2 linked regions of the Candidatus Puniceispirillum marinum IMCC1322 genome follow. The protein of the gene in region 2 interacts with the protein of the main gene of each other region in a pairwise test. Links are inferred from orthologs where the notes say so. Each region holds a gene or a part of one and is shown on either strand. Other genes may lie near its edges.

Evidence for each region. Proteins that work in one complex are often made in the same cells at the same time.
Region 1: the proteins of mobA (region 2) and SAR116_RS12870 interact in binary tests that used the Escherichia coli proteins (3 or more experiments, as listed by UniProt). The link is inferred for Candidatus Puniceispirillum marinum IMCC1322 from one-to-one orthologs.

What each region holds. Positions count from the first base shown.
Region 1 is NC_014010.1:2,714,656-2,718,624, reverse strand. Bases 344-3,302 are described here. They hold SAR116_RS12870 (molybdopterin molybdotransferase MoeA), read right to left. Parts: upstream 2,462-3,302; coding sequence 1,226-2,461; downstream 344-1,225. Other genes in these bases: moaA (GTP 3',8-cyclase MoaA), read right to left, coding at 3,095-3,302; mobB (molybdopterin-guanine dinucleotide biosynthesis protein B), read right to left, coding at 2,465-3,094; moaE (molybdopterin synthase catalytic subunit MoaE), read right to left, coding at 756-1,223; SAR116_RS12880 (SIR2 family NAD-dependent protein deacylase), read right to left, coding at 344-698. In the rest of the region: more of SAR116_RS12880, read right to left, coding at 1-343; more of moaA, read right to left, coding at 3,303-3,969. UniProt on the Escherichia coli protein: Catalyzes the insertion of molybdate into adenylated molybdopterin with the concomitant release of AMP.
Region 2 is NC_014010.1:24,090-28,035, reverse strand. Bases 650-3,585 are described here. They hold mobA (molybdenum cofactor guanylyltransferase MobA), read right to left. Parts: upstream 2,468-3,585; coding sequence 1,832-2,467; downstream 650-1,831. Other genes in these bases: SAR116_RS00110 (NAD kinase), read left to right, coding at 3,548-3,585; SAR116_RS00115 (formate dehydrogenase accessory sulfurtransferase FdhD), read right to left, coding at 2,477-3,379; SAR116_RS00125 (KpsF/GutQ family sugar-phosphate isomerase), read right to left, coding at 722-1,663; queA (tRNA preQ1(34) S-adenosylmethionine ribosyltransferase-isomerase QueA), read right to left, coding at 650-717. Also shown: more of queA, read right to left, coding at 1-649; more of SAR116_RS00110, read left to right, coding at 3,586-3,946. UniProt on the Escherichia coli protein: Transfers a GMP moiety from GTP to Mo-molybdopterin (Mo-MPT) cofactor (Moco or molybdenum cofactor) to form Mo-molybdopterin guanine dinucleotide (Mo-MGD) cofactor.

The DNA.
Region 1 (3,969 bases), 2.7 Mb from region 2 along the record:
ACGCCAAGATCGACAGGTGACGGATCGACTATATCAATAGGTATCCGGCGTGCCAGCCCCATGCGCAGGGCAATGGCAGTGATATTAACACTAAAAGACGTGCCGATGAACACCATGGCGGAAGCCGTGTCCATCCAATGTTCGGCTTCACTCATCCGGTATAGATCAGTATAAAATTCGTCAAATAGCAACACATAGGGTTTCAACGACACGCCCAATTCCGGTATCTGCGTGCGGGTGCTGATTTTGAACTGTTCAAGCAGGGCGTTTGTCAGGCGTTCGTCATCATCCTGATCAAGTGCCGCAACAGGTTCCCATGGGGCATCAATCAGCGCGATATCGCCGCCACCGCTAAATGACTGTTCATGTAGTAAGGTGACCTTATCAAGCCGCCCATGAATCGAGATGTAATCCGCATTGCCAGCTTTACCATCCAGCCCGTCAATATTCTGGGTGATAAGCTGTTTATCAGCCAGCCAGCCATGCACCATATTTGGCGCGACATTACGGTAACTGGCAAAACGCCGATAATACCACAGCAGAAATTGACCCGGGTCATTCATATACATGGCACGGGTGGCCATTTCCTGTGGGGTGTAATTATGACTGCCGATTGTCCAGAACCCGTCTTCGCCGCGAAAGGTGGGAATACCACTATCCACGCTAACGCCCGCGCCAGTTACATATAAAACAGACATTCAGCATTCCTTTCTAGCCACATTTATTTTCGGGCGATCAGACCCATATCCAAACAGCTAGTCGGCATCGTCCCAGCGGTCAGCCGCCGCATCATCCGATGCCCGTGCCGCGACCCAGCTTTCACCCGATGCATCTTCGGCTTTTTTCCAGAAAGGTGCCTTGGTTTTCAGATAATCCATGATGAAACTGGCTCCGGCAAAGGCGGCTTCACGATGCGCCGCCGCGACACCAACAAAAACGATATTATCCTCTGGCAGTAACCGACCAATACGATGAATGACGGTGACCGCCGACAATGACCAGCGTGCCTTGGCGGTGTCAATGATGCTGGAAATTTCGGCTTCGGTCATGCCCGGAAAATGTTCCAGCGTCAAAGCGGTCACATGCGTGCCATCATCATCATCACCGCGCACGGTGCCAGTAAAGGTTACAATGGCCCCCACCGCACGCGCCTTGAGTGCATCATGTTCACCAGCAATATCAAAATCAGCTTCGGTGATCCGCACATTCTTGTCCGCATCCATAATCACAGACCCCGTTCGACAAATGGTAAAAAAGCCAATGGCATACCGACCTCGACACCTGCATTATCAAGCGGGATTTCAACCAGCCCATCAGCCCCTGTCAAAGATGATATAACACCTGCACCACGCCGTCCATGAATCTGAATTTGCTGGTCTTTTCCTGAACCTTGAAGCGTTGCACGAAGATATTCGGCACGGCCCGGTTTCTTTTTATGGCTAAAGCCCGCAGGCACTGTCACGCGCAACGGGGTGCGCGCAATTCCGCCTGCCAATTTATCAAGAAGCGGCATGATCAAAAGCTTGGCACAGACGAATGCCGCGACCGGATTGCCGGGCAGGCAGAAAATAAACTTATCTTCAACACGACCAACTGCCATCGGGCGACCGGGCTTCATTGCCAATCGCCATAAAGCGCATTCGGCACCCACCATTTTCATCGCCGCCTGCGTATGATCTTCGATGCCATCCGAAGCCCCGCCAGACGAAATGACAATATCACTATGCACCAACGCCGCCTGATAGGCATTGGCCAAGGCATCGCGGTCATCGGCAACAATGCCGCCATCATGCAAATTCAGCGCCTCGCCAGCTAATGCCGCCATCAACATCGGGCGGTTGGCATCATAAATCTGGCCAAAGCCGGTGCCATTATCAGCCGCCATGACATCGATGATTTCATCACCTGTTGACAGCATTGTTGCTGTTAATTTGTTCTGCACATCAACCGTCTTATGACCTGCCGCCGCCAGCTGTCCAATCATAGGCGCATGGATCCGCGTGCCAGCAGAGAGGATTATCTCGCCCACTGCCAGATTTTCACCAACAGGCCGGTTATTCGCCCCTATTTGTAGCATTTTATCAAACCGCACATGATTATCGTGGCGGGTGCAATCTTCGTGCATGGCAACGGCGTTGACACCATCGGGCATCACCGCACCGGTATAGATTTCCACCGCTTCATCTTTGGCAATCGTGCCCGTAAACGGATGTCCCGCGCGCGCCTGTCCGGCAATGGGGAATAGATGATCGGGATTAGCGGCCAAGGTTTCGGCGTCAATAGCATAGCCATCAACCGCCGCATTCGCCGTTGCTGGCAGATTGACCGTGCTGATGATATCCGACGCCGCAAACCGCCCTATTGAGGCATGCAAGGGCACATTTTCATGAGCCGAACGCGGGGTGATCGCATTCAGCAGATCAGCCCGGGCACTATCAAGTGGCGTCGTTTCGGGATGCATCGGTCAGGTCTTTATGGTCTGTGCCTGATCGCCGATGAAGGCGGCAATCGCGGCAATATCATCAAGATCAAAACAGGGAAGCGGACAATCGGCCAGCGGTGCATCGCTGGCCACCGCCAGAATATGCGGATCATGCGGATGCAAAAGCGGCTTTTCCACTTCGGCGCGGTAAATCTCGATCTTGCGGATCGCAAAGGCCTTAAACCCTTCGACAATGACAATATCAGCCGGATCAAGCCGTGATAGCAGAACGTCCAGCCCCGGCTCATCAGCTTCGTCATGTTCGCTGAACAAGGCCGCACGGTTGGCCGATGACACCAGCACCTGACGCGCACCGGCAGCACGATGGCGGTAGCTGTCCTTGCCAGGCGTATCAGCGTCAAAATGATGATGCGCATGCTTGATCGTTGCCACATTCAGCCCCAGCGCCACCAGATGCGCGATCAGCTTTTCGACCAAAGTTGTCTTGCCTGCCCCCGACCAGCCCGCCAGCCCGAATACGATGCCATGGCGTCCGGTATCAAGCAGTGTTTCGTGTTGCGAGGCCCGGTCTGTTTGGTCTGCCCGGTCTGTTTGGTCTGCCCGGTCTGTTTGGTCTGCCCGACCTGCTGGTTCTATTTGCGCTGAGTTCATCTAGCCACCTGTCACATTCATATGCCGACCGACGGTGGCGGTTTCGCGGCGGCTGATAATGAAATCATGACCTTTGGGCTTGCGGCCAATCGCCTCAATAATCGCCGCATCAAGCCCCGCTTCGCCATGCTGGCGCAAGGCGGTGGCAAGATCGGCATTGTCATCCTGTCCCAGACACATATAAAGCTGACCGGTGCAGGTCACCCGCACGCGGTTACAGGATTCACAGAAATTATGCGTCAACGGGGTGATAAAGCCAAGCTTGCGTCCGGTTTCGGCAACGGTGACATAGCGCGCAGGTCCCGGCGTTTGAAAATCGCTATCGGTCAAGGTAAAGCGTTTGGCAAGCGTCGTGCGCACCAGCGACAAAGGCAGATACTGATCGATCCGGTTTTCATTGCCGATATCGCCCATCGGCATGACTTCGATAATGGTCATGTCAAAGCCCTGATCACCGCACCAGGCGACCATATCGCCAAGCTCGTCTTCATTGACGCCTTTCAAGGCAACAGCATTGATCTTTATATCCAATCCGGCCGCACGCGCCGCCGCCAGCCCGTCAAGTACGGTGGCCAGTTTGCCCCAGCGGGTGATTGTGGTAAACAAATCGGGATTCAATGTATCAAGCGAAATATTCAGCCGCCGCACCCCCGCCGCCGCCAGATCATCGGCCATTTTGACAAGCTGGCTGCCATTGGTGGTGATGGTCAGTTCATCCAGCGTACCATCCTTGACCGAGGCACCCAGATTACGGATCAGATGCATGATGTTGCGGCGCACCAGCGGCTCGCCTCCGGTCAGGCGGATTTTGCGTGTGCCCATCGCCATAAAGCGGCGGCAGACAATTTCCAGCTCTTCCAGCGTCAGCAAATCGG
Region 2 (3,946 bases):
TTCGGAATGCATTTTATGTTCGGCAATCGTCTCGACCGTAACTGGCAGAAATGTGCCTGCCCCCACATGCAATGTCACCGCCGCAATTGCTACGCCTTTGGCTTGTAATGCGCTGGTCAGACCATCGGTAAAATGCAAACCCGCCGTTGGGGCGGCAACCGCCCCACGCTGGCTGGCAAACATCGTCTGGTAATCCTCATGGTCGGAATCAAGCACCCCATCAGGCCGGGCAATATAAGGCGGCAATGGCATTGTGCCATATGTATCAAGTCCCGCATTCAGGCTGTCGGTGTCCAGCGCATTGCCTGACCTTGGGTCAATAAAGGCCAGCTCGACATCTCCTCCTTCACCGCGCCCCAGAACCCGCGCGCCAAAGTCCGGTGCAAACATGATAATATCATCAGGGCGGCATTTCTTAGCGGGCTTGGCGAATACCCGCCAGATCGCATTTCCCCCATTTTTATGCCCTTCATATTTATGCAATGTCACGCTGATTCTGGCATCCCCGCGCTTGCCGATAAGCCGTGCTGGAATAACTGCGGTGTCATTGACGATCAACAGATCACCTGCACGCAAAAGATCGGGCAAATCACCAACATGACGATCGGCTATAGCCGCACCCGACAGATCCAGAAGCCGCGCACTATCTCGTGGTTGCGCTGGTGCTGTGGCGATCCGGTCAGGTGGCAGATCAAAATCAAAATCAGAAAGTTTCATAAGCCTATTCAAAAATCTGCAAAATACCGACAACCACCGCCTGATCATCCTTCACAACAAGGCACTGAATTCGCGCTTCCAGCATCTTTTCCTCGGCCTCATTCATCATCGCGTCCGGCGCAATCGACAACGGATCAGCACTTGCCACATCGCCAACACGCGCACCAGCCAGATCGGCACCCGACACCAGCAGGCGGCGTAAATCGCCATCCGTTAGTATCCCGTCCAGCTTTTCGGGCGTACCAACAAGCGTCAGCCCAAGCCGCCCTTCGGTCATGGTCATCAGCGCATCCTGAACCGAACTATCGGCATCAACAAAGGGCAGGTTATCCACCCGCATACGGTCGCGCACATGCGTCAGCAAGCGTCGTCCCAAAGCCCCACCGGGATGCGTTGCGGCAAAATCGGCCGCTTCAAAGCCGCGCTTTTCCATCAAAGCAACCGCCAGCGCATCGCCAAGCACCAATGTATTCAGGCTGGATGTTGTCGGTGCCAGATTGAGTGGACAGGCTTCGCGATCAACCGAAATATCAAGGGCAATTTCGGCCTCGCGCGCCATCGTGCTATTGGCATTGCTGGTAAAGGCGATAATCCGTGTTTCAAGCCGCTTTAACGCAGGTAGCAGGCGGATGATTTCCTCGGTTTCACCTGAATGTGACATCAGCAGAACAACATCACCGCGCCGCACCATCCCCAGATCACCATGGATCGCCTCGGCAGGATGTAAAAACAATGATGGTGTCCCCGTTGACGCCAGCGTCGCCGCAATCTTGCGGCCAACCAGACCCGATTTTCCCATGCCGCAAACAACCACATGACCTGCCGTATTCAGCATCATATCAACCGCCGCGCTAAATCCGGTACCAAGCCCTTGTTCCAGCCGTGTCATGGCTTCGTGATAGGCGGTAAAAAGCCCCTTTGCTGCGGTAATCGCGTCACTCGCCATTATTGATCCCCATGTTCCAGCCTGCCAAACGCGTGCTTTAGCTCATATCCACAATGCCTATGTAACGCGCACAGGCACCAATCACAAGATGGGACATGGTTTTTGTCATCACAGTACATGAATGCCAAACTATCCCTTCCAAAAGACTATCCCTGCCAAAGCAGGAATCTAAATATAATCTTGCGCTATGGCAAAATCTTCAGGGCGATTCAGATTCATGAAGGGATCCGGCATCCCTTCAAAAGGCACTACCGCACAGTGATAACGGGCGGTAAAATCATCAATCTTGCGGATATCCTGATCAACCAGCGCATGTCGCAGATCAACGGCCAATGCCACCGGCCAGATCGCAAACACCGGATGCCGTCTGGTGTTTCCATCCATGTTATCTGGCGAAGCGGCCTGGGCTATATCTGCCCCCGCATCGATCAATCCCGCCATCAGCCGCGTTGGCAGATCACGCGGCAGAAACGGCGCATCGGTAGCAAGGCTAATCATATGGGAGATTTCCGGATATTCGCGTGCCGCCCATTCCAATCCGGTCAATATGCCCGCCAGCGGTCCGGCAAAGCCATCAACCACATCAGCACGGACGGGCATATCAAAGCTGGCATAACGTGCCGCATCGCCATTCGCATTCAACAAAACGGGGGCTGTGCCGATATCAATCCGGTCAAGCACATGCTGTAAAAGTGGCTTGCCGCCAAGCAGCATCAGATTCTTATCGCCACCGCCCATACGCCGTGACTGCCCACCAGCAAGCAGCAAATAGCCAACATGATCAGAATCTAACGAATTATTCATCTGGATTGCTCATTTATCCTGTTGGGCGCGCTGGCGCGATGGGCTATCGGCAAATTCAGCGTCTGTGGTGGCGCCAGCTTCAATATCAAAATCGATCCGCTGTTGCCCAGCCAACGCAATAAAGCGTTTGCCCTTGGCACGTCCGATCAGCGTCAGATCAGCCGCGCGTGCCAGTTCGACAGCCGCGGCGGTAAAGCCCGAACGCGAGACCAGAACTGGAATCTGCATCTGTACGGTCTTGATAACCATTTCGGTGGTCAACCGTCCGGTCGTATAGAAAATCTTATCCTCTGGTGCAACCTTGTTCAAAAACATCCAGCCAGCAATTTTATCAACCGCATTATGCCGGCCTATATCTTCCATATAGACCAACGGCTGATCTGCCTTGCACAACACACATCCATGAATAGCACCCGCGCTGAGATACAGGCTGGGCGTAGTATTGATGGCTTTTGACAAGCCGACAAGCCAGCTTGCCTTGAAGGTGGCATCGGCGGCCAATGTAATATCGTCAAAACGTTCCATCATATCGCCATAGGCCGTACCTTCGGCACAGCCGCTGGTGCGAATTTTGCGTTTCATCTTGGCTTCAAAATCGGTTTCACGCGCGGTGCGCACAATACAGACGCCCAGATCATCATCAATATCTACGCCGGTGATCTGATCGTCATGGCGCAGCATGTTCTGATTCAAAAAATACCCGACCGCCAGTTCCGGCACCCAGTCGCCCAATGTCATCGAGGTCACGATTTCCTGATTATTCAGAAACAGCGTAATCGGTTTTTCGGTAACGACAGGTAGATTGATCGGCGCGCCAGCTTCGTTCAGGCCGGCAACAGTCTGCGTCAGACCGTCCGCATCGGGTTCAGGCGCGATCAACAAGGATGGCACATTTTTTTGTTTATCACTCATGCTGACAACAGTGGCGGAAACGCCCCTCCTCTTTCAAGCCTTTTATACGAAATACCTTATTCACACGTCCTAATTTTGCCTTTACCTGATAAACTGATTATGCTCATTTCAAAGACAGTCGCTTTATCACCGCTTCTGGCATCATGCACGCGGGGCAACAGGTTATTTATGAAGATACATTTTAACGCATCAAATCATGATCTGGCCAGAATTCGCCTGCAACAGCTTGTCGATCTATATGGTCATAGCGCGCTTGCTGACGCCACCCATATTGTCGCGCTTGGTGGTGACGGGCATATGCTCAATGTGTTGCATGAAACCATGTCATCTGGCTTGCCTGTTTTCGGAATGAATTGTGGGCATCTTGGTTTTTTGATGAATCACTATGCCAGTGCCGAACTACCTGAACGCATCGCCGCCGCCGAAGGCGCCCCCATTCATCCATTGCGCATGACCGCCACCGACAAGGATGGTTCAACGCACGACGCGCTGGCGATCAACGAAGTGTCATTATTGCGGCAGACGCATAACGCCGCCCATATCAATATTTCTGTCGATGGCAAAAAC